Linked DNA regions of Rhodobium gokarnense. The protein of the gene in region 1 interacts with the protein of each later gene in a pairwise test. Links are inferred from orthologs where the notes say so. Each region holds a gene or a part of one and is shown in the gene's direction. Other genes may lie near its edges.

What was found.
Region 2: the proteins of lepA (region 1) and M2319_RS20540 interact in binary tests that used the Escherichia coli proteins (3 or more experiments, as listed by UniProt). The link is inferred for Rhodobium gokarnense from one-to-one orthologs.

What each region holds. Positions count from the first base shown.
Region 1 is NZ_JAOQNS010000013.1:57,521-71,649, forward strand. Bases 4,847-7,711 are described here. They hold lepA (translation elongation factor 4), read left to right. Parts: upstream 4,847-5,308; coding sequence 5,309-7,114; downstream 7,115-7,711. Other genes in these bases: M2319_RS19535 (MarR family winged helix-turn-helix transcriptional regulator), read right to left, coding at 4,847-5,134; M2319_RS19545 (rhodanese-like domain-containing protein), read right to left, coding at 7,223-7,627. Also shown: M2319_RS19510 (molybdopterin-binding/glycosyltransferase family 2 protein), read right to left, coding at 1-1,122; M2319_RS19515 (XdhC family protein), read right to left, coding at 1,119-1,817; M2319_RS19520 (LysE family translocator), read right to left, coding at 1,819-2,457; M2319_RS19525 (XdhC family protein), read right to left, coding at 2,457-2,837; M2319_RS19530 (pentapeptide repeat-containing protein), read left to right, coding at 2,997-4,634; more of M2319_RS19535, read right to left, coding at 4,631-4,846; mepA (penicillin-insensitive murein endopeptidase), read left to right, coding at 8,019-9,095; peptide-methionine (S)-S-oxide reductase MsrA, read right to left, coding at 9,108-9,773; M2319_RS19560 (hypothetical protein), read right to left, coding at 9,815-10,135; M2319_RS19570 (MFS transporter), read right to left, coding at 10,789-12,108; M2319_RS19575 (FTR1 family iron permease), read left to right, coding at 12,729-14,129. UniProt on the Escherichia coli protein: Required for accurate and efficient protein synthesis under certain stress conditions. May act as a fidelity factor of the translation reaction, by catalyzing a one-codon backward translocation of tRNAs on improperly translocated ribosomes.
Region 2 is NZ_JAOQNS010000014.1:60,058-74,277, reverse strand. The notes cover bases 6,456-9,411. They hold M2319_RS20540 (zinc transporter ZntB), read left to right. Parts: upstream 6,456-7,406; coding sequence 7,407-8,417; downstream 8,418-9,411. Other genes in these bases: M2319_RS20530 (hypothetical protein), read left to right, coding at 9,284-9,411; M2319_RS20535 (PD-(D/E)XK nuclease family protein), read left to right, coding at 8,528-9,271; M2319_RS20545 (acyl-CoA dehydrogenase family protein), read right to left, coding at 6,456-7,256. Outside these bases: trpD (anthranilate phosphoribosyltransferase), read left to right, coding at 1-917; indole-3-glycerol phosphate synthase TrpC, read left to right, coding at 924-1,745; cyclic pyranopterin monophosphate synthase MoaC, read left to right, coding at 1,750-2,262; M2319_RS20565 (molybdopterin molybdotransferase MoeA), read left to right, coding at 2,259-3,470; M2319_RS20560 (fumarylacetoacetate hydrolase family protein), read right to left, coding at 3,465-4,331; M2319_RS20555 (Lrp/AsnC family transcriptional regulator), read left to right, coding at 4,499-4,984; M2319_RS20550 (GntR family transcriptional regulator), read right to left, coding at 5,000-5,761; more of M2319_RS20545, read right to left, coding at 6,099-6,455; more of M2319_RS20530, read left to right, coding at 9,412-9,895; M2319_RS20525 (SDR family oxidoreductase), read right to left, coding at 9,953-11,443; M2319_RS20520 (septal ring lytic transglycosylase RlpA family protein), read right to left, coding at 11,557-11,892; M2319_RS20510 (ETC complex I subunit), read right to left, coding at 12,373-12,678; M2319_RS20500 (DUF192 domain-containing protein), read right to left, coding at 12,885-13,256; M2319_RS20495 (cold-shock protein), read right to left, coding at 13,391-13,975; M2319_RS20490 (SIR2 family NAD-dependent protein deacylase), read right to left, coding at 14,173-14,220. UniProt on the Escherichia coli protein: Zinc transporter. Acts as a Zn(2+):proton symporter, which likely mediates zinc ion uptake. Purified ZntB reconstituted in liposomes also binds and transports Cd(2+), Ni(2+) and Co(2+).

The sequences.
Region 1 (14,129 bases):
GACGAGCGGCGTGCCGTCGACGGTGGCGAGCAGCTTGTTCGGGCCGCCCATGCGCGAGGCGCGGCCGGCGGCAAGGATGAGGGCGACGACTTCCGGCGCCTTGTCGCCGGGCCCGGCGATCGGCCCCTCGCGCGGCTGCGGCCTTGAGACAATCTCCATCAGCAGCCCGCCGACGCCCATGCCGGTGATGTCGTCGGGCGTCACCTCGAGGCCAGCGAGGAGCCGCGCGAGCACCCAGTCGAAGCCGTTTTCCCGCGGGCTGCGGGCGCAGCCGGGGGCGCCGAGGACGGGCACGGCGCCGAGGCGGCCGACGAGGAGCAGATTGCCAGGGTCAACCGGCATGCCGAAATGGTCGATGGAGCCTCCCGCCTGCTCGATAGCGGCCGGCAGCACGTCGTGCCGGTCGGCGACGGCCGAGGCCCCGAAGAGGACCAAGAGTTCGGCCTCGGGCGCCAACCGGGCAATGGCAGCAGCGACGGCACCCGCGTCATGGGCGACCCTCTCCTCCGCGACGATCTCCGCGCCGGCGGGCGCCAGCCGGTCGGTCAAAACGCGCAGCGTCTTGTCGACGACCTTTTCCTTCAGCCCCGGCAGGAGGGTGGAGACGACCGCGACTTTCCTCACCCGGTAGGGATGGAGGCTGAGGACCGGGCCGCGGGCCGCCACGAGGGCGAGGGCCGCATCGAGCGCGGCCTTCGGCACGGCGTAAGGAATGATCTTCACCGTCGCGACCATGCGGCGGGCCTCGACCGGCGAAAAGGCATCGAGCGTCGCAAGGGTGAGACCCGGATCGAGCCGGTTGAGGTCGTCGATCGTCGCCCGGTCGACGGCAAAGACGCCAGCGGCCTCCGCAAAGAGGTTGGCGCGGCCGGTGAAGGCGGGCTCGGCCGTCACACCATGGCCCGTCAGCGCCCGGCCCAGTGCCTCGGCCGCATCGTCCTCGCCGATGTCGCCGTCTTCCAGGCGGGCGACGATGACGGTGTCGTGGCCTGCGGCGCCGAGGCGGGCGATTTCGGCCACACCGAGGACCGTGCCCTTGGCGATCTTGCCGCCCTCAAGGGTCACGCTGTGGGCGAGGATCGCGCCCGCGGCCTCGCCGAGCGGGACCGGACCGAACTTCACGCCGGTGCCTCGGGCTTGCGGCGTAAGGACTCGATGATCTGGGCGAGGATCGAAACCGCGATCTCCGCCGGGCTCGCCGCGCCGATATCGAGCCCGATCGGGGCCCTGATGCGGGCGATCATCTCCGCGTCGAGCCCGGCCTCGGTCAGGCGCTCCACCCGTTTCGCATGCGTCTTGCGGCTGCCGAGGGCGCCGACATAGAAGCAGCCGGTCCTCAGCGCTGCGATCAGCGGGGTGTCGTCGATCTTCGGGTCGTGGGTGACGGCGACGAGCGCGGTGTAGGCGTCGAAGGCAAGCTCCTCCATGACCGTGTCCGGCCATTCGGCGAGGAGCCGCGCGTCGGGGAAGCGCTCTGGGGTCGCGAAGGCCGTGCGCGGGTCGACGACGATGAGGTCGAAGCCGGCGATGGCGGCCATCGGCGCGAGCGCCTGGGTGATGTGGACGGCGCCGATGCAGACGATGCGCGGCGGCGGGAGATGGACGTTGAGGAAGAGGCGCTGCCCGTCCTCCGTCTCCACCGTGCCGGATTTTCCCGACCGGAAGCGGGCGGCGAGATCGACTTCCAGCGGATCGTGGCCGAGGTCGTCGGCCTCGCGTACCAGGCGATCGGCGCCGGTGTCGAGATCGACGATGCGGATGACGGCGCGGCGGGCGCGGCGTTCCTCGTTGAGGGCGGCAAGGAGATCGGCCTGCATCTCAGTTCCTTTCCAGGGCGAGGCGGAAGCCGAGGCCGACGAGGACGGCGCCGCCGAATTTCTTCATCAGGCCGGTCCAGCGCGGCGAGCGCTGCAGCCGCGCCTTCAGGCTGGAGGCAAAGACCACGGCGACGAGGTCGGCGGAGCTGAAGGTCAGGTTCACGAGCATGCCGAGGATGAGAAACTGGGACCAGACGGGCAGGCTTGCGGCCGGATCGACGAATTGCGGCAGGAAGGCGATGAAGAAGATCGCCACCTTGGGGTTCAGGATCTCGACCAGGACGCTGTCGACAAAGGCCCGGCGGCCATGGCGCGGCGGCGGCATCGGCAGGTCACTCATGGCCGCATCGGGCGCGCGCTCGCGGATGAGCCTCACCCCGAGCCAGACGAGATAGGCGGCGCCGGCAAGCTTCAGCACCAGATAGAGCGTCGGTACGACGAGGAAGACGGCGGAGAGCCCGAAGGTCGCGGCAAGGACATGGACATAGCAGCCGATATGAATGCCGAAGGCGGCGGCAAGGCCCGCGCGGCGGCCATGGGCGAGGGTCCGGGCCGTCGTATAGAGCAGCGCCGGGCCCGGCATATAGGCGAACAGAAGCGTTGCCAAGGCGAAGGCGGCAAGGGTTTCCAGGCCGGCCATCAGGAGGGCGCCCCGTCACCGGCGCCCGTATCGATGCGCTCCACATAGACGGAGATGCGTCCGCCGCAGGACAGCCCCACGCGCCAGGCGGTCTCGTCGGCAACGCCGAAGTCCAGCATGCGCGGCTTTCCTTCCGCGATGACGTCGACGGCCTCGGCAACGACGGCGCCTTCGACGCAGCCGCCGGAAACGGAGCCCTCGAAATTGCCGTCGGCATCGATGACGAGATGGCTGCCGACCGGGCGCGGCGCCGAGCCCCAGGTCTGGACGACGGTGGCGAGCGCCATCTCCCGTCCCTCCGCGCGCCAGCTCTCGGCGATCGCCAGCACGTCGCGGCTTGCCGCTTCGGTTGCGGTTTCCGGCGCGGTTTCCTCGGTCATCGGCTCCTCCCTCGTTCTTGCTTATCCCTATAACGCCGGAAATTGCGCCCGGCGGCAAGGCGTCACCCGCGGGCTTTCGTTTCCGCCAGCCGGCGCGCTTCCGCCTTCGCCCTGCATATGGTTATCATTGGCAGTATTGCGGGACGGGAGGGCATTGCGATGAGCGATCCGGAAACCGAGATCCCCGGCGAGACGCCGGGGGCGGCGCGCACGCGCACCATGCTGGAGGGGCTCGGCCCGATCGGCCTCGGCCTCTTCCTCTTTGCCCTCGGCATCGGCGTCGGCTTTCCGCTCACCATCATCGGCAACGTCTTTCTGACCCAGCATGTGGGCGTCATCGTCGCCGTCCTTCTGGCGCTGCTCTTTGCGGTCTGCCTTATTGGTGTGCTGTTGCTGCTGTTCCGCCGGTCGATCCTCGGCGCGGTCTTCCGCATCACATCGTCGACGCTGGAGCAGTTCGCCGAACCGCTCGGTGCCGCCGCCAAGCACATCGCCGCACGGCGGGCCGACGACGCCATTTCCTCGGCGGAGGAACTGACCCGGCTCGCCTTTGCCCGCTGGGCCTGGGTCTCCACCCGTCGCTGGCTGATCGCCTCGCTGACCGGGCTGCTTGCTGCCATGGCGGCGCTTGCCGGCACGGCCCTCCTCTTCCAGCAGAACGAACTCCTCGCCATCCAGACGACCCGGCTGGAACAGCAGAACGACCTTTTGACCACCCAGATCGGCCTCAGCGAGGCGCAGCGCAGCGCAGAGATCCTGCCGAGCCTTGTCGAAATCGGCGTCGCGCTGGCGGAGGAAACGGAGACGCTGGCGGCGAACGGGCGGGAAGTCCGCGCGTTCACCCTCGACGAGATCTCCGTCGGCCTGCGCGGCCGGATGGTTGCGGCTTCTCTCGCGGTGCGGCCCTATCGTTATTTGCAGGGCAGCCGGTTCGACGTGCGGGATTCGGAGGCCCTCAACAAGCTGGCGCTCGCCCGCCGGCCGGAGATCCTCGGCGACCCCTCCGTCCTCGCCCTCGACGGGCCGGACAATGCGGAAAGCATCCTGATCGACCGGGAAGTCAGCCCGGAGCGCGGCATGCTGATCTCCATGCTGTTCAATTCCGGCATCTACGACACGGAGCGGCTGAGCTATGTCGGCGCCGACTTTTCCTACGCCGAGGTGCGGCTGCCGGTGCTCAATCTGATGTCGTTCTCCTTCGCGCGGCTGCGCTATGCGAGCTTCCGCTTCCTCGCCCTCAACGAGGCCAAGTTCGGCGCCGCGGAGTTGGAGCATGCCCGCTTCACCAATTCGGTGCTGATGCGCTGCGACTTTTCCGGCCTCAGATACGACGCGCTGCCGGCGCCCTATGAGGGCGATCCGTCGATGGAGATCATGCCGACGAGTCTCACCGGCACCGACTTTTCCGACAGCCTCGTCATCGACAGCACATTCGACAATGTCGAGGGTCTGGCCATGATGTTCGAGGGCGCCGTCGTCGCCGGCGGGACGTTCCGGAACGCGTCCATTTCCGGCACCTCGTTCCGCAACGCCATCATCGCGGAGACCGATTTTTCCGGCGCCAGCCTGAAGGCGATCGAGCTCGACGGCGCGCTGGTGACGCGGGAGGATTTTCTCCAGCACCTGGCGGAGACGGCGCAGCCGGAGACGTTCAAGGCGGATCGGTTCGTCATCGAAAAGGTCGACGAGGCGGCGCTGGCGCAGCATCCGCAGGCGACGCGGATCGTCGGGCGGGCGGCGGAACTGGTGCTCGGCAAGCCGCTCTTCCGGATCAAGCGGGTCGGGGCGTTCCGCTAGCCCTCATCCGCCTCCTCCGGCGCAAGGGCGGCGACGATCGTCGCGCCCTCCTCCGTTTCGCAGAAGCGGCAGAGGCGGTGCGGGTTGGCGCCGGCGTCGACGGCGGCAGCGAGCAGGCGGTCGATGAGGGCGGCAAGCGTCTTCGCCTCGTCGGGCGAAAGGTCGGCGGCAAGGCCGGCGATGATTTCGCCGCGACGGACCTGCAGGTCGCGGACCCGGCGCTTGCCGCGGGCGGTGGTCTCAACCATCACCTCGCGGCCCTTGCGGCGCAGGCGCCGGACCAGCCAGTCCTTCTCCAGCCGGTCGACAAGGCGCACCGTTGCCGAATGGGTCAGGCCGACCACGGCGGCGATGTGCTGGATGGAAATCGGTTCGCGGGCGCGGATCGCGATCATCGCCGCGATCGCGCTCTCCGACAGATCGCCGGTTTCGGCCAATGTGGCGTCGCCGATCGCGGTGGCGAGGGCGGACAGCCGGTTCGCAAGCGCATCATTTTGCATGACTAATGCATATCATGGATTCAGCATCCGGACAACGGGTATGCACGGCCCCGAACTACAACCTTTGGCGTATGGCTTTTCCCGCCCCTGCCCCCGGACCTGCGCGCCGAAACATGGGGCACGACAGGCTTTTATCCGCTTGGCGATGCCCGAAAGCGGTGCTATTTCGGCGCCATGAGCGAACAGACATTCGATACGATCCGCAATTTCTCGATCGTTGCCCATATCGACCACGGAAAATCGACCCTTGCCGACCGGCTGATCCAGGTCACCGGCGGGCTCACCGAGCGCGAGATGAAGGCGCAGGTGCTCGATTCCATGGACATCGAGCGCGAGCGCGGCATCACCATCAAGGCGCAGACGGTGCGGCTGCGCTACGACCACAGCGACGGCAAGACCTATACGCTGAACCTGATCGACACGCCCGGCCATGTGGACTTCGCCTATGAGGTGAACCGGTCGCTGGCGGCCTGCGAGGGCTCGCTGCTCGTCGTCGATGCCAGCCAGGGCGTGGAGGCGCAGACGCTCGCCAACGTCTACCAGGCGATCGACAACGACCACGAGATCGTGCCCGTCCTCAACAAGATCGACCTGCCGGCGGCCGAGCCCGCCCGGGTCCGCGAGCAGATCGAGGACGTGATCGGGCTCGACGCCTCGGACGCCATCGAGATTTCGGCCAAGACCGGGCTCGGCATCGACGCCGTCCTGAAGGCGATCGTGGAGCGGCTGCCGGCGCCGAAGGGCGACCTTGTCGCCCCGCTGAAGGCGCTGCTGGTCGATTCCTGGTACGATTCCTATCTCGGCGTCGTCGTGCTGGTCAGGATCATCGACGGCACGATGAAGAAGGACCAGCGCATCAAGATGCTCGGCACCGGCGCCGTCTACGACATCGACAAGGTCGGCATCTTCTCGCCGAAGATGGTGGCCGTCGACAGCCTCGGGCCCGGCGAGATCGGCTTTCTCATCGCCTCGATCAAGGAGGTGGCCGACACCCGCGTCGGCGACACCATCACCGAGGACAAGCGCCAATGCGCCGAGCCGCTGGAGGGCTTCAAGCCCGCCCAGCCGGTGGTGTTCTGCGGCCTGTTTCCGGTCGATGCGGCCGATTTCGAGGATTTGCGCGACGCCCTCGGCCGGCTGCGGCTCAACGATGCCAGTTTTTCTTATGAGATGGAGACCTCGGCGGCTCTGGGCTTCGGGTTCCGCTGCGGCTTCCTCGGCCTCCTGCACCTTGAGATCATCCAGGAGCGGCTGTCGCGGGAGTTCGACCTCGACCTCATCGCCACCGCTCCCTCGGTCGTCTACAAGATCAAGCTCACCGACGGCAGCGAAATCGAACTGCACAACCCGGCCGACATGCCGGACACGGTCAAGGTCGACGAGATCGCCGAGCCGTGGCTGAGGGCGACCATCCTGACGCCGGACGACTATCTCGGTCCGATCCTGCAGCTCTGCCAGGAGCGGCGCGGCATCCAGGTGGAACTTTCCTATGTGGGCTCGCGGGCGATGGCGACCTACGACCTGCCGCTCAACGAGGTGGTGTTCGACTTCTACGACCGGCTGAAGTCCATCTCGAAGGGCTACGCCTCCTTCGACTATCACCTGACCGACTACCAGGTCGGCGACCTCGTCAAGATGTCGATCCTCGTCAATGGCGAACCGGTCGACGCGCTCTCCATGCTGGTGCATCGCAGCCAGGCCGACCGGCGCGGCCGGGCGTTGTGCGAGAAGCTGAAAGAGCTGATCCCGCGGCACCTCTTCAAGATCCCGATCCAGGCCGCCATCGGCGCCAAGGTGATCGCCCGCGAGACGATTTCCGCCATGCGCAAGGACGTCACCGCCAAGTGCTACGGGGGCGACGCCACCCGCAAGCGCAAGCTTCTGGAAAAGCAGAAGGAAGGCAAGAAGCGGATGCGCCAGTTCGGCAAGGTGGAGATCCCGCAGGAAGCCTTCATTGCCGCGCTGAAGATGGACGATTGAGGCGGGATCGCCGACTTTCGTCGCCGCTCATGGATGCGGCGACGAGCGGCTTTGGCGCCGTCGTCACCGAGGCGCCATCCGCTTTTTGGTGAATGCTCGAGAAGCCCGTTACGCCGGGCGCTCGGTGGGCAGGCCGCGGCCGAGCCAGCCGGGGCCGGAGAACGAGCCCATCATGCCCTCGTTGACGTCGTAGACATTGGTGAAACCGAGGCGGCGCATCTCGCCGGCAAGCCAGGACGAACGGTTGCCGGTGGCGCAAAGGACGGCAACCGCCTTCGACTTGTCCTCGCCGATGAGGTCTAGGACCTTCTGCAGGAAGGACGGGTCCTGGAGCGAAATCGCTTCGGCGGCGTCGCCGACGCCGGTGCGCTGCCATTCCATGGGCGTGCGGATGTCGACGAGGAGGAGCCGTCCGGCGAGCGCTTCTTCGCGCGCGGTCGGGGCGTCGACGATACCGTTCTCGCCGAGTTCGCCGGCGGTGGAGGACAGGGCTCTGGGGGTTATCTGATCCATCGGGTCGGGTCCGGTTCGCTGCGGTTTGACAAGTTGTCGCAGGGCAAAAGTTAGGGCGCATGCGGGTTTTTGACAACGCACATGTATATAAGCATTTTATAATATAATGCAACCTTTCCGAATCGCCCTGTCCCGCCATCGCGCTAAACGGTACTTCCGGTTGACATTTCGCAGTCCCTGCAAGCGTTCGGCGGGCCTTTTGCGGTGCATTCCCCGGCCGTGATGCGGTTGTGCCTTCTCCTCGCCACGCGGGATGACTAGCGTTGAGTCGGCCTTGCGCCCCCTGCCAGCCGAGCCGACCGAGGCTGCCGGCAGGGTTAACGACCGGTAAACCGGAACCGAAGAGGATGGGCGGATGACGTTTTTCCGAGGAGCCGACCGAGGAGCCGAGATGACCAGCCGGACCGTCCTGTCCTATTGCCGAGCCTTGCCGGCCCTATTGGCATTTGTCGGGCTGGGCACTGCCGCGCTTGCCGCCGGCCCCGACCGGACCCTGCCGCAGCCGAAGCCGGCGCTCGACCGCGAGGCCTTGAGCGCGACCATCGCCGATGACGATGCGCCCGTACCCCGCCCTGCGCCCGCCAACCGGCCGCAGCGCACGGCCTCGCTGGTGCCGCAGGCCGTCGATCCGAACGCACCGGCAAAGCAGGTATTCGGCCGCCAGCAGACGCCGGCGCCGCTGAAGGCGCGGGCCATCGGCTTTTATTCCAAGGGCTGCCTTGCCGGCGCCCAGCCGCTTCCCGTCACCGGCCGGACCTGGCAGGTCATGCGCCTGTCGCGCAACCGCAATTGGGGCCACCCGGAACTCATCGACTATCTGGAGGACCTGGCCGGCGATGCGCCGAAGCTCGGCTGGAACGGGCTCCTCGTCGGCGACCTCGCCCAGCCGCGCGGCGGGCCGATGCTGACCGGCCATGCCAGCCACCAGATCGGGCTCGACGCCGACATCTGGCTGACGCCGATGCCGGGCCGTACCCTGTCGCGCCAGGAGCGCGAGAAGATGGCGGCGACCTCCATGCTCGGCCCGAGGATGGCGCGCATCGAGATCCCGGAAGGCGGCCGGGTCGACCGCTCGATCTGGACGGACGCCCATGCGCGGCTCATCAAGCGCGCGGCCAGCGACCGGCGCGTGGCGCGCATCTTCGTCCATCCGGGGATCAAGAAGAAGCTCTGCGACTGGGCGACGGGAAACCGTTCCTGGCTGCGCAAGGTGCGCCCCTGGTACGGCCACCATTACCATTTCCACGTCCGGCTTTCCTGCCCGCGCGGCAGCTCCGGCTGCAAGGACCAGAGCGCACCGCCGGCCGGCGACGGCTGCGGCCAGCCCTTGAACTGGTGGCTGTCGGATGCGCCCTACGCCAAGCGGCGGGCGCGGATCGCGGCGGCCAAGAAGGGCGCCAAGACCTGGAAGCCGATGTCCGTCAACCAGCTTCCGGCCGCCTGTTCCCAGGTGCTCGTTGCGCGCTGAGGCCTATCGAGCCTATTCCGCCGGAACGCCAGCGCCGACCGGGCAGGAAACGCCCGTGCCGCCGAGGCCGCAATAGCCGCTCGGGTTCTTGGCGAGGTATTGCTGGTGGTAGTCCTCGGCGAAAAAGAAGGGCTGGGGCCCTCGGATTTCCGTCGTGATCTCGCCCTTGCCCACGGACTTCAAGGCTTCGTTATAGGCATCGCGCGAGGCCTCGGCCGCGGCCTTCTGGGCGTCGTCGCTGGCATAGATCGCCGAGCGGTACTGGGTGCCGGTGTCGTTGCCCTGGCGCATGCCCTGGGTCGGGTCGTGCCCCTCCCAGAAGGCCTTCAGCACCTGGTCGAGCGAGATCCCCTTCGGATCGAAGACGACGCGCACGACCTCGGCATGGCCGGTCATGCCGGAGCAGACCTCCTGGTAGGTCGGGTTCGGCGTGTAGCCGCCGGCATAGCCGACTGCCGTCACATAGACCCCGTCCATCTGCCAGAACAGCCGTTCCGCGCCCCAGAAGCAGCCCATGCCGACGACGATCTCGGCAAAGTCCTCCGGCACCGGCGCATCGACCGGCACGCTGTTGACCGCATGCGGGCCGGGCGTCGCGATCGGCTGGTCGCGGCCGCGCAGCGCCTCGCTCTCGGGCGGCACGCGCATCTTGTGCTTCAGGACGTCGAACAGGAACATGGCTTTTCCTTTCCGGCCGGAGCGGCCAAAGAGCTGCCGGGTCAGGCCGGCAGCTTGTCGGCGGTGCGGGTCTTTGCCGTCGTCAGCCAGACGATGAGGAAGCCGAGGCCGCCGATCACCGCCCAGTTGGGCAGCATCAGGACCCATTGCAGCACCGGGTCCCAGAGATAGGGGCTGATATGGCGCTGGATGCCGGCCTGCAGGGCGTTGAGGCTGCCCGGGCTCAGCGTGAACCAGGTCTCGCCGAGCGGCGTGATGACCAGCGCGTTGGCGGCGATCGACTTGGTGCCGTCGATGACGATGCCGACGATCGCGGCCGCGATCATCCAGTAGCCGAGCACCCTTGCCAGAAACATGAACACGGGCTTGTCCCCTCCCGGCGCATCGCGCCGACATGATTTTCGCAGCGCCATCGGTACCGCGCCGCAGAATGGTGTCTTTTGATTTAGTCCAGACATCCGACGGCCTCAATGGGCCTGCCGCAGGAAAGCGATTTGCGACGCATCAACTCATTTTCATCGGATCGTTACATTGGCTGTCGGAAGCGCTTGAAAGCGCGGCCATCATCGCTATAGTCCCGCCCTGTTCCGGCGCCCCCAGCGGCGCCGCGCGGAGGGGTGGCCGAGTGGTCGAAGGCGCACGCCTGGAACGCGTGTATACGGGTAACCGTATCGTGGGTTCGAATCCCACTCCCTCCGCCATTTTCTGACTTCGCGCTGCCGCCCTTCGGGCTTCGCTCCAGTCGGGGCCTCGCAAAGGCTCGGGCGGCTGTTCGCCTTGCGAACCCCTTGGGTTCGAACGCTCTCTCCGTTTCCCCGCCATCTTTCTCGCTCACGACGGTCTCACTGCGCTCGACGTCTCCGCGGGGGCGGCCTGACCGGCCGGCGCCCGGTCGGGCTTGCGAACCCGGTGGGTTCGGATTGGGCCCAGCGCCGCGACTATCTTACCGTCGGGTGGGTTTTTCGGGTGCCGCGTGCAGAACCATTTCGGCATTGGCTTCAGGGCCTGAAGCGGCCTAACGGCCCGTTGGCCATTCGGCGTGCAGATCGTCGATCACGACGGGGTGGCGGTGGCGGCCGGGGGCGGCGGGGTCGCCTTCCAGGAGGTGGGGGTGGTCGGGCGCAAGGTCGGAATGGCCGTGCTCCGGGGCGTCTTCGTCCGGGCCCGGCCAGACCCGGATGGCAAGGAGCCCGCCGATGGCGGCGACGGCGGCAAGGGCCCCGGCCGCGACGCTGAGGCCGGCCCCCGCCCCCAGCCAGCCGGCCAGCGGATAGGTCAGCAACCAACAGGCGTGGGAGAGCGCGAACTGGGCGGCAAAGACCGCCGGACGGTCGGCCTGGTGCGCGGAGCGGCGCAGCAGCCGCCCGGACGGCACCTGGGCGAGGGAAAAGCCGGCGCCGAAGGCGAACCACAGCACCAGCAGCATCGCGTAGCCGGTAAGGAAGACGGCAAGGGTCGCGGATAGGAACAGCAGCAGCGCGCCCGCCAGCATGACGCTGCGGTCGGACAGGCGGGCGAGCAGGCGCGGCAACAGGACCGCGACCAGCATCGACCCCGTCCCGAAGCTCGCCAGGGCGAGCGCCGTTTCCCGGTCGCCGAGCCCGAAGGCGCCCTGCACATAGACGACAGTGTTGACGATGACGATCGCGCCCGCGGCCGCGGTCGCCAGGTTGATGGCCAGGAGACCGCGCAGGCGCGGCGTCGCCAGATAGATGCGCAGGCCACGAAGCGTCCGGTCGTAGAAGCTCCGCGTCGCGGGCGCCGTTGCCGCGGGCAGGACCACGGAGACGACGAGCGCGGCCGAGGTGAGGAAGCCGATCGCAGTGCCGACGAACAGGAAGTGGAAGCCCATCACCGTCAACAGGGCCGCTGCGAGCACCGGGCTGATGAGGTTTTCCAGATCGTAGGCGAGGCGCGACAGCGACAGGGCGTTGGTGTAGCTCGCCTCGTCGTCGACGATGTCGGGAATCGTTGCCTGGAAGGCCGGGGTGAACGAAGCCGAGGCCGACTGCAGGGCAAAGATCAGGAGATAGACCTGCCAGACCTCGGTGACGAAGGGCAGGAAGGCGGCGATCGCCGCCCGCACAAGATCGAGCCCGACGAGCAGCCCCCGGCGCGGCAGGAGACCGGCCACGGCCGCGGCGACCGGGGCGATGCCCACATTGGCGAGCATCCGGATGGCGAGCGCCGTGCCGAGCACCGTGCCCGCCCTGTCGCCGGCAAGGTCATAGGCCAGCAGCGCCAGCGCCACCGTGGCAAGGCCGGTCCCGAGAAGCGCAACGATCTGGGCCAGGAACAGGTGGCGGAAAATCGGATTGGCAAGAACGGAAAACATCTGGCAGGGCCATCCGGTGGTGGTGCGGAGCGCGCTAACGCACGCCGTTGGTTTGAAATGCGCAGGCGTCCATGGCGCATTATGGAGGCCCGCGTCGCCGTTTGCGATGGCGGCCCGTGCGAAAAAGTCACAGTGCCCGGTGATTTTCCCCCGTGTCTGCGGGGTGCCGCACCCCGGGCGCGATCGCGCAGCCTCGCCCGGATCGGCGGTGGGAATGTCCCTGATCGGCAAATTTCAGCGCCTCGGGGGCGCCCGGCGACGGCGGTTTTCCCCGCCGGGCCGCTGGGGAGCGAGCGCGACGGGCGTGTCCCTCCCCCGAAAAAAAACGGTCCGTTCCCTAGTCAATTTACCGGATGCAATTGCGAACGAATTGCAAATACGCTTTATACAGATGGCGCGGCCGGATCGCCGGGGCCTGACATGCCTGCCGACGATTTGATCGCGATCAAGGCCCGCGGCGATCGGCCGGGTCTAGTGTGTTGCGACTGATACGCATTGCCGTTTGCAGGCGCCGTCCCCCGGGAGTGCCTTCTGCAAAACGCCATGCCGCGGGAACCCTGCGGGTCGGGCCGAGGTCCCTGGCGGCCGAACCAATGCGTGAGACTGTGGAGCGACGAGACGTGTTCTTTCGAGTAATTGCCCTTGCCCTGTTGATCTGCGTTGCCGCCGTGCCGGGACGCAGCGTGGCGGAGCCCGACTACCGAGGCATGATGGAGCGCATCGAGGCGCTCCTGACCGAAGCGGCGGCGGACTACCGGGCCGGCGATGCCGACAGCGCCAAGGACAAGGTGCAACGCTCCTATTTCGAGATCTTCGAGAACCTGGAAGGGCCGATCCGCGTAAACGTCTCGGCAAAAAAGAACATCGTGCTTGAGGGCGAGTTCGGCGATATCCGCAAGCTGATCATCGACGGCGCCCCGGTCGAGACCGTCGAGGCCCGAATCACCGACCATATCGCTGCGATCTGGGCCGTGCTGCCGGAACTGGAAGGCGGCCATGTGCTGGAAGCCGAGCCCGCCGCCGGCCCGGCGAGCGAGCGCGCGGCCGCCCCCGCGGAGCCGCAGCCGGTCGAGCCGCACTGGGTCAGCGTCACCGAACGGATCGGCGCGCTCATCAACAGCGCGGCCGATGCCTATGAGGCCGGCGATCCGGACAAGGCCCGAGACCTCATCACCGAGGCACAGTTCGACGGCTACAAGAACTCCCTGCTGGAGACCGTCGTCCGGCGCTATGTCAGCCAGGCCCAGGACGTTGCCTATAACGCCGAATTCCGGCGCATCTCCGGGCTCGTCGACGACGGCAAGCCGGCGCGCATGGTGCGCGCCTCGGGCCAGGTGCTGGTCAACGACATGCAGAGCGTCCTGCCCGGCCTGCCGCTGATCGAGGGCACCACGGTCGTGGAAGACGCCGTCGAGGAGAGCCCCGACCAGAACTGGCGCACCGTGGCGACCCGCGTCAAGGACGAGATGCGGTCGGCCATCGCCCTGCATGAGGCCGGCGACACAGGCAAGGCCGTCGGCGCCGTCCAGGACGCCTATTTCGACATCTTCGAGGGCTCCGGCATGGAGAGCACGCTGGGCGCCCGCGACGCGGGACTGATGAGCCGGATCGAGGCCCATTTCAGCAAGCTCATGGGCCTGATGAAGAGCGGTGCGTCTGCCGGCGATCTGGATGCCGCGCTGGCAACGATGTCGGCCGATCTCGACGAGGGCGTCTCGCTGCTCGGCAGCGGCTCCGACACGCCGTGGGCGCTGTTCGTCTATTCGCTGATGATCATCCTGCGCGAAGGCTTCGAGGCGATGCTGATCGTCACGGCCGTCATCACCTATCTCGTCAAGACCGGCAACCGCGACAAGCTCGGCGTCGTCGTCAACAGCGTCGTCGTCGCGCTCGCCCTCAGCGTCGCCACGGCGGTGCTGGTGAAATGGGTGTTCCAGGTCTCCGCGGCGAGCCAGGAGGTGCTGGAAGGCGCCACCATGCTGCTCGCCACCGTCGTCCTCTTCTCCATGAGCTACTGGCTG
Region 2 (14,220 bases), on another replicon or contig:
ACGCGACGCCCTCTCAGATCGGCGGCTTCCTGATGGCGCTGCGCGTGCGCGGCGAGACGGTCGACGAGATCACCGGCGCGGCCTCGACGATGCGGGCGAAGATGGTGCCGGTGACCGCGCCGGAGAACGCCATCGACATCGTCGGCACCGGGGGTGATGCCTCCGGCTCCTATAACGTGTCGACCTGCGCGGCCTTCGTCGTTGCCGCCGCTGGCGTTCCCGTCGCCAAGCACGGCAACCGGGCGCTGTCGTCGAAATCGGGCGCCGCCGACGTGCTGATGGCCCTCGGCGTCAATATCGAGCTGCAGCCCGAGGCGATCTCGCGCTGCATCGCCGAGGCCGGGCTCGGCTTCATGTTCGCCCCCTCGCACCACCAGGCGATGCGCCATGTCGGCCCGACCCGCGTCGAGCTTGGCACGCGCACGATCTTCAACCTGCTCGGTCCGCTCTCCAACCCGGCCGGGGTCAAGCGGCAGATGACCGGCGTTTTCTCTGAAGCCTGGGTCGAGCCGCTCGCCCATGTGCTCGCCAATCTCGGCAGCGAGCGGGCCTGGATCGTCCACGGCTCCGACGGCCTCGACGAGATCACCACCACCGGCCCGACGAGCGTTGCCGAACTGAAGGACGGCAAGGTGACGACCTTCACCATCACGCCGGGCGATGTCGGCCTGTCGACCGCAAGGCCGGAAGAGCTGAAGGGCGGCGATGCCGCGACCAATGCCGAGGCGCTCACTGCCGTCCTTTCCGGTGCGTCCGGCGCCTATCGCGACATCGTGCTGATGAATGCCGGCGCCTCGCTGGTCGTTGCCGGCGCTGCCGACGACCTCGTCACCGGCATCGAGAAAGCGGCCGCCGCCATAGACGGCGGATCGGCCAAGGCCACCCTTGACCGGCTGGTCGCCGTCTCCAATCAATAGGACCTGATGACCGATATCCTGACCAAGATCGAAGCCTACAAGCGCGAGGAAATCGCCGTCGCCAAGGCCAAGCTGCCGCCGGCGGACCTTGCCGCACGGCTTTCCGAGACCGAAGACCGCCCGCGCGGCTTCCTGTCCGCACTGAAGGAAAAGGTCGAGGCCGGTGAGACCGGGCTGATTGCCGAGATCAAGAAGGCGAGCCCGTCGAAGGGCCTGATCCGGGCGGATTTCGACCCCCCTTCCCTTGCCCGGGCCTATGACGAGGGCGGCGCGGCCTGCCTCTCGGTGCTGACCGATACGCCCTCTTTCCAGGGCCATCCAGACTTTCTGGGCGCGGCGCGGAACGCCGTCGAACTGCCGGTGCTGCGCAAGGATTTCCTCTACGACACCTACCAGGTCGACGAGGCGCGGCTGTGGGGTGCCGACTGCATCCTCATCATCATGGCCGCCGTCGACGACGCCACTGCAAAGGCGCTGGAAGAGGCCGCCTTTTCCCGCGGCATGGACGTCCTCGTGGAGGTCCATGACGACGCCGAGCTTGAGCGGGCGCTGAAGCTCTCGTCAAAACTCCTCGGCATCAACAACCGCAACCTCAAGACCTTCGAGACCACCCTTGAGACCAGCGAACGACTCGCCGCCCAAGTGCCGGACGACCGACTGCTGGTCGGCGAGAGCGGCATCTTCACGCCGGCCGACATCGCCCGGCTCGGCACTGTGGGCATCCGGAGCTTCCTCGTCGGCGAGAGCCTGATGCGCCAGGAGGACGTTGCCGCCGCGACCCGCGCGCTGCTTGCGCCGGTATCCGACGCCAGCCGCGCGGCGGAGTGACGCCATGGCCGACAGCGACCACCTCACCCATATCGATGCTTCCGGCAAGGCCGACATGGTCGACGTCTCCGACAAGGCGGTGACCGAGCGCGTCGCCGTTGCGACCGGCTCCGTGACCATGCTGCCGGAGACGCTGAAGATGATCCTTGCGGGCGACGCCAAGAAGGGCGACGTCATCGGCACCGCACGCATCGCCGGCATCATGGCGGCCAAGCGCACCCACGAGCTGATCCCGCTCTGCCATCCGCTGCTGCTGACCAAGGTTTCCGTCGACATCGAGCCGGACGAGAGCCTGCCCGGCCTCGTCGTCACCGCGACCGCCAAGGTCGGCGGCCAGACCGGCGTCGAGATGGAAGCGCTGACGGCGGCGAGCGTTGCCTGCCTCACGGTCTACGACATGGCCAAGGCCGTCGACCGGTTCATGGAGATCGGCGGCATCCGGCTTTTGGAGAAATCCGGCGGCCGCTCCGGCCACTGGCGCGCGCCCGAAAAGGGCTCTGGGAAGGATGGGGCATGAGCCTCCTTTCCGTCGAAGAGGCCCATAAGCGATTGCTCGACGGCATCGGGCCGGTCGGCACCGAGGTCGTGCCGCTTGCCGAGGCCAATGGCCGGTTCCTTGCCGAGGACGTCTATTCCCTGCGCACCCAGCCGCCCTTCGATGCCTCGGCCATGGACGGCTATGCGGTGCGCGCGCACGACCTTTCCAAGGTGCCGACGACGCTGCAGGTGATCGGCGAGGCGGCGGCCGGCCACGGGTTCGACGGCACGGTCAATCCGGGTGAGGCGGTGCGCATCTTCACCGGCGCGCCGCTGCCGGACGGCGCCGATGCGATCCTGATCCAGGAAAAGACGCGGCCCGGCGAGACCCTGGACACCGTCACCGCCCTCTCCTCCGTCCCGGTCGATGAATATATCCGCCCGGCCGGTCTCGACTTCGCCCTCGGCCAGAAGCTGCTGACCAGGGGTCGCCGCCTCGGCTATCGGGAGCTGGCGCTCGCCGCGGCCATGAACCACGACACGCTCAGGGTCGCAAAACGCCCGAAGGTGGCATTCCTTGCCACCGGCGACGAGCTGGTGCCGCCGGGCGACGAGCCGGGCCCGTTCCAGATCGTCGCCTCCAACGGCTTTGCCCTCGGCGCGATGCTCGCCGATCTCGGCGCCGAGCCCATCGATCTCGGGATTGCGCCGGACGCGGCCGACGTCATCGCGGACAAGGCGCGTTCCGCCATCGACGGCGGCGCCCATGTCCTCGTCACCCTCGGCGGCGCCTCGGTCGGCGACCACGACATGGTGCAGACGGCGCTCGGCGATATCGGCTTCGAGCTTGGCTTCTGGCGCATCGCCATGGTGCCCGGAAAGCCGCTGATCTCCGGCCATATCGGGCCGATGCGCGTGCTCGGCCTGCCGGGCAATCCGGTCTCCAGCATCGTCTGCGCGCTATTGTTCCTGCATCCGCTGGTGCGGGCGCTGCAGGGCGCAAGCGAGGTGCACAGCCGGGAAGAGACGGCGGTCCTCGGCGATCCGGTCGCAGAGAACGGCGAGCGTCAGGCCTATATGCGGGCGCGGCTCAGCTTCAGCCGCTCCGGCCATGTGGTGGCAACGCCCGTCTCGCTGCAGGATTCCTCGCTGCTGGCGACGCTCTCCGGCGCCGACGCCCTCGTCATCCGGCCGCCCCATGCGCCGGCGGCCGAGGTCGGCAGCCCGTGCCGGATCATCCGGCTATAGGGCCTTCACCGGGTTTTCCAGCGTCCCGATGCCGGCGATCTCGATTTTCACGCGGTCGCCGTCCTTCAGGTATTTCGGCGGATCGAAGCCCATGCCGACGCCGGCGGGCGTGCCGGTCGCGATGACGTCGCCAGGCTTCAGGGTGATGCCATTGGAGAGCACGGCAATCAGCGTCGGCACGTCGAAGATCATCAGGGCCGTGTTGGAATCCTGGCGCAGCTCGTCATTGACCCAGCATTTGACGCTGGTGTCGGCAAGGTCGACCTCGTCGGCGGTGACCGCCCACGGCCCCATCGGGCAGAAGGTGTCCTGGGATTTGCCGATCAGCCACTGGGTGTGCTGGAGTTGCAGGTCGCGGGCCGAGACGTCGTTGATAATCGTGAAGCCCCAGACGTGGTCCATGGCATTCTCGGGCGCAATGCAGCGCCCTTCCTTGCCGATGATGACGGCCAGTTCGGCCTCGTAGTCGATGGCGGTGGAGACGGCGGCATCGATCTCGATCGCCGCGCCTGGCGCGATGACCGTCTCCGGTACCTTGGAAAAGACGATCGGCGCCTTCGGGCCGTCGGCGCCGACGGGGGCGCTCCGAAAGCCCTGATTGGCCATTTCCGCGACGTGCTCACGGTAGTTCTTGCCGATGCAGAAGACGTTGCGGGCGGGGCGCGGGATCGGCGCGCGGAGTGTCACCAGCGACAGCGGCACAGTGTCGGTCACCGGCAGCTTTGCCCCGGAAAAGACGCAGCCAATGCCGGTCGCCTCGACCGTTTCGGCCGCAACGTCTAAGCGTTCCACGACGCCCTCGGCCTCCTTGACCCGCCCGACATGGCACCCGCCCTGCCAATCGAAAACCGCCAGTTTCATCGTCGTCGCCTTTCCGCCGCTTGCCGCCTCATGCCTCGGGACCGGCCGGCGTGCAATTGCCGATCGTCCCGGTTCCTTCGCTTCTAGCACGATGACGGGCGGTGGGAATACGGGGGGCGCTCTCTGCTTGCCGCCCTCGCCGGTTCGGCTATTCTCGCGGTCCCATGATCAAGCTCGACCGATACGACCTGAAGATTCTCCAGATCCTCCAGAGCCAGGGCCGGATTTCCAAGGTCCGGCTGGCGGAGGCGGTCGGGCTGTCGACCAGTCCGACATGGGAGCGGCTGAAGCGGCTGGAAGAGGCCGGCATCATCACCGGCTACCACGCCGACATCGACGCCAAGAAGCTGGCCCCGGCAACGACGGTCGTCGTCGAGGTCACCCTGGCGCAGCACCAGGCCGCGGATTTCGAGCGCTTCGAGGCCGCCGTTGGCGCCATTCCGGAGATCGTGGAGTGCCTCGCCACCGGCGGCGGCGTCGACTACGTCATGAAGGTGGTTTGCGCCAACGTCGACGCCTACCAGCGGCTCATCGACCGCATGCTGGCCGAGGATCTCGGGATCGAGCGCTATTTCAGCTATGTCGTCACCAAGCCGGTCAAGCAGGCGAGCGGCGTGCCGCTCGACGTGCTCAACGGCGGAACGGAGGCGTAAAAGCGCCTCGCCCCATCAACGAAGGGAGATTTCCAGGCGTACGGCGTCGCCGCGATAGATGCCGTCGCTGGCAAACATCACGCGCTTCTGGCGGGACAGCACGCAGCGGTGCATCAGGGCGACCGGCGAATTGACCTCGACCTTCAATAGCGCCGCGGTCTCCACGTCGGCGGTGCCGACGGTCAGCGTCTGGTGGGCCGCGCCGATGTCGTTGCCGGCGAAGTCCTGGACGAGGCTCGACAGCGCCTTGTCGTCGAGCCGGTCGGGCGGAAGGCGGCCGAAGATCTCCTCACCGATGAAGCCGGTGCCGACCATGTAGGGCTCGCCGTCGCGGATATGCAGCCGGCGCAGGGCGTGATAGCGCGGCAGGTGCGGGGCGTCGCAACTGAGGGAATCGGGCAGCCGCGTGACGATTTCCGACGACAGGGTCCGGATCGTGGCGTCGTCATGCGCGGTGCAACAGCTCGCCCAATCCATTTCCAGCCGATGCACCCGCGAGCGCACCGGCGCCCGGCGCACGAACGAGCCCTTGGCGCGGTGGCGCTCGACGAGCCCCTCTGCTTCGAGCTTGTCGAAGGCCTGGCGGATCGTCCCGCGGGCGACGCCGAATTCCTCGGCCAGATCGTCGATGTTCGGGGTCCGGCAACCGACCCGCCACTGGCCGGAAGCGATGCGGTTGCGGAACAGGGTGGCGAGTTGAAGATAGATGGCAATACGGCTTCGCTTCAGCGAACTCGCCGTTTCGTTTGCGTCCGATGACGCCGTCTGGTCGACCACAGCTTGTGATCCTTTCGAATTCGACATCCAGGGCGTGTGCGGGAGGGAAGGCCGAAAACGGCTCGTCGCGTCTTGCGCTCTGGCCTGTCGGTGCGCTCTTTCCTGCGCGTCAGCCGCCGGCTTTCGCCCGGCTGGCAGCGCGCCCAACAATACCGAGGATACGACCGCGCCGGCCGTTCGGATCAGCCATTCATCAATAAATCGGATATCTGGACCAAATGACGCATTCTTTTTTTGGAAACATTCGTTTTTGCGCCAGCCCCCGCGTTCGGCGCCCAGCCCTTCTGCACCTTTGGCGTGTGTTTTGCGCCGGCGCGGATGTGGGGATCGCGCCGGCTCAGTAGGAGCGCGGCAGGCCGAGTTCGTGGGTCGCGAGGAAGGAGAGGATCAGGTTGGTGGAGATCGGCGCTACCTGGTAGAGCCGGGTCTCGCGGAACTTCCTCTCGATGTCGAATTCCTCGGCAAAGCCGAAGCCGCCATGGGTCTGCAGGCAGACATTGGCCGCCTCCCAGGACGCATCGGCCGCCAGCATCTTGGCCATATTGGCCTCCGCGCCGCAGGACCGCTCGGCATCGTAAAGGCTCACGGCCTCGCGGCACATCAGCTCCGCGGCGCGCATGTTGGCGTAGGCCCGGGCGATCGGGAACTGCACCCCCTGGTTCTGGCCGATCGGCCGGTCGAAAACGCTGCGCTCCCCGGCATAGGCCGCCGCCCTGTCGAGGAACCACCTTGCATCGCCGATGCACTCGTGGGCGATCAGGATCCGCTCCGCATTCATGCCGGACAGGATGTAGCGGAACCCCTCGCCTTCCGTGCCGATGAGGTTTTCGGCCGGAACGCGCACATCGTCGAAGAACACCTCGGTGGTGGCGTGGTTCATCATGGTGCGGATCGGGCGGATCGTCAGGCCGTTTTCGAGCGCCTCGCGCATGTCGAGAAGGAACACCGACATGCCGTCGGTGCGGCGGGTACTCGCGTCCTTCGGCGCGGTGCGGGCAAGCAGCACCATCAGGTCGGAGTGCTCGGCCCGGCTGGTCCAGATCTTCTGTCCGTTGATGACATAGGCATCGCCGTCGCGCCGCGCGGTCGTCTTAATCGAGGTGGTGTCGGTGCCGCTCGTCGGCTCCGTCACGCCGAAGGCCTGGAGGCGCAAGGATCCGTCGGCAACCTTCGGCAGGTATTTTTCTTTCTGGGCGTCATTCCCGTGGCGCAGCACGGTTCCCATCACATACATCTGGGCATGGCAGGCAGCGCCGTTGCAGCCGGCGTGGTGGATTTCCTGAAGGATCGCCGCCGCCGCCGACAGCGGCAGCCCGGAGCCGCCGTATTCTTCCGGGATCAGAGCGGCGAGATAGCCGGCCTCCGACAATGCGTGAACAAATTCCTCCGGATAGGCGTTCTCAACGTCGAGCCGGCGCCAGTAGTCGCCCGGAAAGCCGGCGCAGAGCTGGCGCACCGCGTCGCGGATATCCGCATAGGGATCATCGAAAACCATGGGTGTTCCTCCAGGCTCTTTGCTCTTTTTTCGGTCGCACCATCGGGCGATCGACGGCAATTGGCAAGGCGGTGCGGCGCAACGGCGCTATGATGGTAGCGATGGACATCAGGCCGGGCATTACGTCCGACAAGAACGCGGATAGAGACAATGACCCTGGTCGACGACAGCCCCGAGGCCCCTCCCCGCTTCCTCGACGTCGTTTCCTTCGTCTTCGACGGCAAGGGCGGCGCGCGCGAAATCGCGGCCGACGATTTCCCGGAACACGCCTTCGCCGAGGGGGAAAGCGGCTTTGCCTGGCTGCACCTGAAGCGGGAGGCGAGCGCCACGCCCGCGCTCCTTGCCGCCCTCGACCTTGACGGCTACGTCACCGACGCGCTTACGGCGGAGGAAACCCGGCCGCGCTGCACCGTCCATGGCGACGGCGTCCTCATCAACCTGCGCGGCGTCAACCTGCACCCGTCTGCCGACCCGGAGGACATGATCTCGGTCCGGCTCTGGGCGACGGAGCGGCAGGTGATCGGCGTCTCGGTCCGCCCCCTGTTCGCCATCGGCGACCTCCTTGCCGCCATCTCGCGCGGCCAGGCGCCGGTCTCGGCCGGCGATTTCGTCGCCAAGCTGGCGCTCCGGCTCGCCGACCGGGCCGAGCCGGCCGTTGCCGACCTGACCGACGCTATCGACGACCTTGAGGACCTGTCGCTCGATCCGGAAGCGTTCGTGTCGCGCCAGGACCTTTCCGCGATCCGGCGCGCCGCGATCCTCCTCAGGCGCTATCTGGTGCCCCAGCGCGACGCGCTGTCGACCCTTGAGATCGAAGACCTTCCGTGGCTCGGCGAGCGGGACCGGGCACATTTGCGCGAGGCCGCCGACCGGGTCCTAAGGCTCGGCGAGGAGCTGGATGCGATCCGCGACCGGGCCCAGGTCGTCCACGACCAGATCCTCGACCAGCGGGCCGAAAGCCTCAATCGGCGCATGCTGCTTTTGGCCATCGTCACGGCGATCTTCCTGCCGCTCGGGCTCGTCACCAGCCTCCTCGGCATCAATGTCGGCGGCATCCCCGGCGCCGACAACCCGAACGCCTTCGCCATCGTCTGCGCGCTCCTCGCCGCCCTCGGCGCCGGCGCCTACTGGTGGTTCCGCAGGACGGGGATGTTCCGTTAGGCAGCTTGGACGGAGGCGAAAACGGATTCGTCGCACGACCTATGATTGCCTTTTTTGTAGCCAATGTATAATTCTGCCCGCATCGTAAGTCACAGGGCATCGAGGTTGCATTGAAGCTCGACCATTCGGATGTGGCGCAACTGGCAGACCGGCCGTTGCCGCGCTTTGACGCCGGCCCGTTGATAGATTTCACGAGCTTTGAGCGGGGAGCGGTGATCAACGGCCTCGGACCGTTGGCAATGCTGGCACGCGCGCATGGTTGCCCGTTCGATAAGACCGCGGCAATGACCTTCTTCGGTGTTCGCGATGCCTCCCATAGCTTCTATGCACCTAGGCTCGATTGGGGCTTCCGGCCGACCGAACCGCAGGCGACGGATGGCCTTGCCCATCTTCTGATGGCGGGTGACGCCTCCTTGCGCGCAAGACGGATCGCGGCATTTCTTCGAGCCCTTGGTACACCCAGCATTCCGTCTGTCGACGTTTTGGAACAAGCCGAAGCGCGCGCGGAAGTCGACCGGATCGATCTGGAGATCTTGATTCCGACGGCGGACCCCAGAAAGCGACGCCCGATCATTATCGAGGCGAAATTCGGACACCACCTGACGACGGGCCAACTCTCCCGATACCTGAAGGCGCGCCGAAATTCGCGCTATGACTACGCCAATGGCGATTTCGTCCTGTTGGCCGAAAACGACCGTGCCGCAAAGCGGCTTAAAGGCCGACAGGTCACCAAATGGCGCCTGGTCACCTGGCAAACGCTCTGGCTTCGCTTCGAGCGGGCGCGGCCGGAAGAAGATAATCCGGACCTCTCAGCTTTCCTGAGCTTTCTCTGGAACCGCGTGGGACGCAATTAGGGAGTTGGAGCTATGACCGAGGCGTTCGAATACAATGCTCTCAAAGCCTATTTCACGGACGATGCGGTCAAGCGCGCCACCGACACGCTTGTCGGGAAACTGGCGGGCGACAAGTTGCCCGAAATGACATGGGACGAGGCTCGCAACTACAACCGAGCCTTGCTGATGGCTTGTCAGATACGAACTGAGTTTGTCGATCTCCATTTCCGCATTTTCGAAGAGACCTTCGGAATGCCAAACAGCCTGCCTGGGTCGCAATATTTTTACGATTACTGTAACCCGAATTATGTTTGGATTGAAAAACACATTGAGCTCGTATTTTTTGTTGACGGGCCTGCCGAAGACGGTGGGAAATGCATTAGCTATTTTGTATCTACCGAAAAGGGTAAGATATCTCTTCAGATTATGCTCTGGACCGATGAGGACACTGGCGTCGGGAGTAAAGGGCTTCCTGCAATTTCCGGCTGGAAAACGATCTCAGAAACCGAAGAGGAAAACGCGTACCTTCAAACGGAAAAGAAAATAACAATCGATGACTATTTGAAAGATCCCATGCCGACCACGGCAACGCTCGCGGCGCTGGCCAGCGAAGCGATCGAAGTTCTAAAGAGGGATTGGATTTAGAAACCCAGGAAAACGGTTCCGCCACCGATCTGAATACTCGCAACCGGAAGCCTGGCCTCACGACGCCCGCCGCTCTCGCCTTTCCGAAAGTTCCGCCCGCCGGCAGATTTCCTTAGTCAGGCCGGAAAACAGCACCTCGTGGAACGGCGCCATGGCGTACCAGTAGGCAAGGCCCGCGGCGCCCGCCGGATGCCAGTAGGCGGTTGCCGTCAGTACGGTTTCGCGTTCCGCTCTCTCGTCGATCTCGAATTCCAGGACCCCGGCGCCGGGGGCGCGCATGCCGAATTCCAGGAGCAGGCGGCGGCCCGGCTCAAGGCCGATGACCTCCCAGGAATCCACCTTATCGCCGAGGCGCAAATCCTCCGGGTGCCTTCGCCTGTGCTGCAGGCCGCGGCCGCCGACCATCCAGTCGAGCACCTCGCGCGCGGTCCAGAGCGTGTTCAGATAGTAGTAGCGATTGTCGCCGCCGATCGCCGTCACCACCTTCCAGACCGACTCAGGCGAGGATTCTGCCGTCGCCGTGCCGGAGGCGCGCTTGGCATAGTAGGCATGGTCGCGCCGCCGGCCCCGCATCCTGAACGCTCCTTCCACCCAGCGCGCCTGCACGGTGCATTGCCGCTCGGCCGCGAACGCCGCTTCGACGCTCTCGCGAAAGCCGAGAAGCCGCTGCGGCACCAGGGTTTCGAGCGGCCCGGTATCGGCGACGAAATCATGCTTCAGGCCCTCGATCAACGCCCGGGCAACATTGGCGGGCACGGCGGTCACCAGCTTCAGCCAGTAGGACGACAGGCGCGGTGACAGCACGGAGACCGGGATGATGGCGGGCGGCTGCCGGCCGGCGACATCGGCAAGGGTCGTCATCATGTCCTGGTATGTGAGGGTTTCCGGGCCCGCCGCATCGAACGTCTTTCCAGCCGCTTCCTCATGCTCCGGCAGCCGCAGGAGATAAAAAAGCAGATTGTCGAGGGCGACAGGCGGCGACTTGGAGCGCACCCACAGGGGCGTCACCATCACCGGCAGGTGGAAGACGAGGTCGCGCATGACCTCGAAGGCCGCCGAGCCCGGCCCGACGATGATGCCGGCGCGCAGCTCCGTCACTGGCACCGATCCGCGGCGCAGTTCGTCGCCGGTGTCGCGGCGCGAGGTGATGTGCTCGGAATCCGCATCGTCCGGCACCAGCCCGCCGAGATAGACGATACGGCGGACGCCCGCCCGTTCGGCAGCCGCCGCGAAGTTCCGGGCCGCCTCCAGGTCGAGCCGGCCGAAATCGCGGCCGGCGGCCATGGAGTGGACGAGATAGTGGGCGGTGTCGACGCCTTCCAGCACCGGATCGAGGGATTTTGGGTCGAGCGCGTCCGCCGCCATGACCTGGACGCCGTCCCAGCTATGCGCCTCCAGCACCTGCGGGCGGCGCGATACGGCCCGCACCGGAATGCCGGCCGCCGTCAGATAGGGCACGAGGTTGGAGCCGATATAGCCGCTGGCACCGAACACCAGGCGGCGGTCTTTGCTGGGCAGCGCCTCGGGCGGCGCGGTGTCCTCGGTCATGGCCTCGATCCGGAAAACGGGTTCTCCCATTAGACGGATCGCACACGGCTTTGGATCAATCCTGGCCGTCGCGCGTTATGTGCTCAGGTCGAGGGCAGGCAAAGCCCTTGGCCTCACGCGCAGCCGTCCGTTTCGCGGCCGACGACGTCGACGTCGACCATCACCGATCCGGCGCGGATGAAACCGAGCTTTTGCGCCGCCGCCTTTGTGACGTCGATGATGCGGCCGCGCACGAACGGGCCGCGGTCGTTGATGCAGACGACGACCGAGCGGCCATTGCGCTTGTTGGTCACCTTCACGCGGGTGCCGAATTTCAGGCGCCGGTGGGCCGCCGTCATGGCGTTCGGGTTCGCCCGCTCGCCGCTCGCGGTGCGCGAGGTCATCGCGTACCAGGAGGCCCGGCCCTTCTCGGTCTTGGCAATGGCCGCGGTCCCGCCCGCAGCCACCATGGTCACGACAGAAGCCGCAATGAGCCCCCGCCAAAGCGCGGTCAACTGAATCACCGTCTCGTCCTTCAGGTTGTTGGAAAACGGCGGCGCTTTGACACAAGGTTTGCGGCGATTTTGCGGGCGGTAACAAACAACGCGCACGGGCGGCGAAAGCGGCGCGGCGGAAGGACCCGTTTCAAGGTCGTCACAAAGGCATCAGGCGCGGCGGGCCATTCACCGTCAATCAGCGCTCGGCGGATCGCAGAGACTTCCCGTCAAATCCTTGAAAAAACTGGCGACCCCGGCAGGATTCGAACCTGCGACCTGCTGATTAGAAGTCAGCTGCTCTATCCGGCTGAGCTACGGGGTCTTTGGTGCCTCGCGCGGTCAACAGGAGGCACGGGCGCATGCTCTCGGTCGGTGTTCCGGCGCGTCTTTTTGTCCTTGAGCCCGGTTCGCTGTTCGCAAGGCCCGCTTCAGAAGCGGGCAGCTTTCAAAAAATCAGTGGGTCCAGGGCGCGGCGCGGTCGTAGCGGAAATTGTCGGCGTAGAACTTGCGCTTCGGCTCGCGAGCCTTCGGTTCCAGGACGCGGAACTCGATGCCGTTGCGCTCCGCATAGGCGATCGCCTCTTCCTTGGTGGCGAAGAACAGGCGCACCTGCTGGGTCATGTCGGTGGCCGACGTCCAGCCCATCAGCGGGTCCTTGTTGCGCGGGGCGGCGGGCTCGAAATCGAGCACCCAGCGCTTGGTCTTGCGGGTGCCGGACTGCATGGCCGTCTTCGTCGGTTTGTAGATGCGCGCGATCATTGCTGGCGGTCTCCCGAAATCCCGTTGCCTTTCGCCCGGACGGCTGGTCGGGGCAGCAGGATTTGAACCTGCGACCTACTGCTCCCAAAGCAGTTGCGCTACCAGGCTGCGCTATGCCCCGCCGGTCCGGCGCCGAACCGACTATCCGATTACACGCTGACCGCTTCGCGGACAAGCGCTTTGCCCCCTCGCCCTGCCGCGTCCCCTCACCCGCCGGCGCCGATCAGCGGATGGCGGGCACGGTCGCCGACCTTCAGGCCGATGCGGTCGGCCGTGCCGGCGACGACTTCCAGCACGAAGCGCGCCCTCTCCGGCGGCGAGACGAGGTCCGTCGATTCCGGCACCGTGTCGCGGGCGATGAAATTCACCGTCCCGTCGGCGGCAATGAAGATCATGTCGAGGGAGATATAGGTGTTCTTCATCCAGAAGGAGAGTAGTTCGGAGCGCTTGAAATCGAACAGCATGCCATGGTCCGGCGCCATCTCGCGGCGGTACATCAGCCCGCGGGTGCGTTCCGCCGTCGTATCGGCGATCTCCACGGTGAAGGAATGGGAGCCGCTCGCGGTCTCGAGCACCACGGGCGCGGCATCGGCCGCGCGCAACGGGCCGGCTGCGGCGAGCGCCGCCCATGCAAGGGCGACCAGCAGAAAAACCTGGAAGAAACGGGCCTGAGAACGACCCGCCCGAACGCCCGATGCCCGCATCGACGACCTCAATGGGAGGACGGGATGTGGCCGCCGTCTTCCGGCCGGATCTCGGCCACCATCAGCCCCTTGGGGCCGGCGCCATAGCGGATGGTGACGAACTGGCCGGGGCGCAACTCAGCAATGCCGAAGCGGCGCAGGGTCTCCATGTGGATGAAGATGTCCGGGGTGCCCTCGCCGCGGGTCAGGAACCCGTAGCCGCGCAGGCGGTTGAACCACTTCACCTGGGCCCGCTCCGGCCCGAAGGTCGGCGTCACCTGGACATGGGTGCGCGAGGGCGGCATCTGCGAGGGATGCACGGCCGTCGCCTCGTCCATGGAGAGGATCCTGAGGGCCTGCAGGCCGCGCGGGCGCTCCAGCACCTCGCAGACGACGCGGGCGCCCTCATAGGCGGTCTGGAAGCCGTCGCGCCTCAGGCACGTGACGTGTAAGAGGATGTCGGCCATGCCGTCCTCGTCGGGGACGATGAAGCCGAACCCCTTGGCAACGTCGAACCACTTGATGGTGCCCGCCACCTCGACGACATCGACTGCAGCCTCGTCGGAGAGGTCGTCCAGGTCGTCGCGCGCATCTGGCGAATACTTCGCCACCATGACAATCGGCCTCTTTTTTACGCCTCACTGACGCACCGTCCCCAAGCAACGGCCGCCGGAAGTGATTCCCGGTAGAAGGATACCATCGGGTTGGGGGCCGGGCACAAGGGGTTTTCGAGGCCTCCACGAAATTATCCGCAAGGAAATCGGGCGTATTTTACCGGCAAATTCCCCGCGACGGTACGGTTAGCCAATTCTTACCCAAGAAAAGGCTTGAATACATCGCCTATCTGCATGCGCACGAC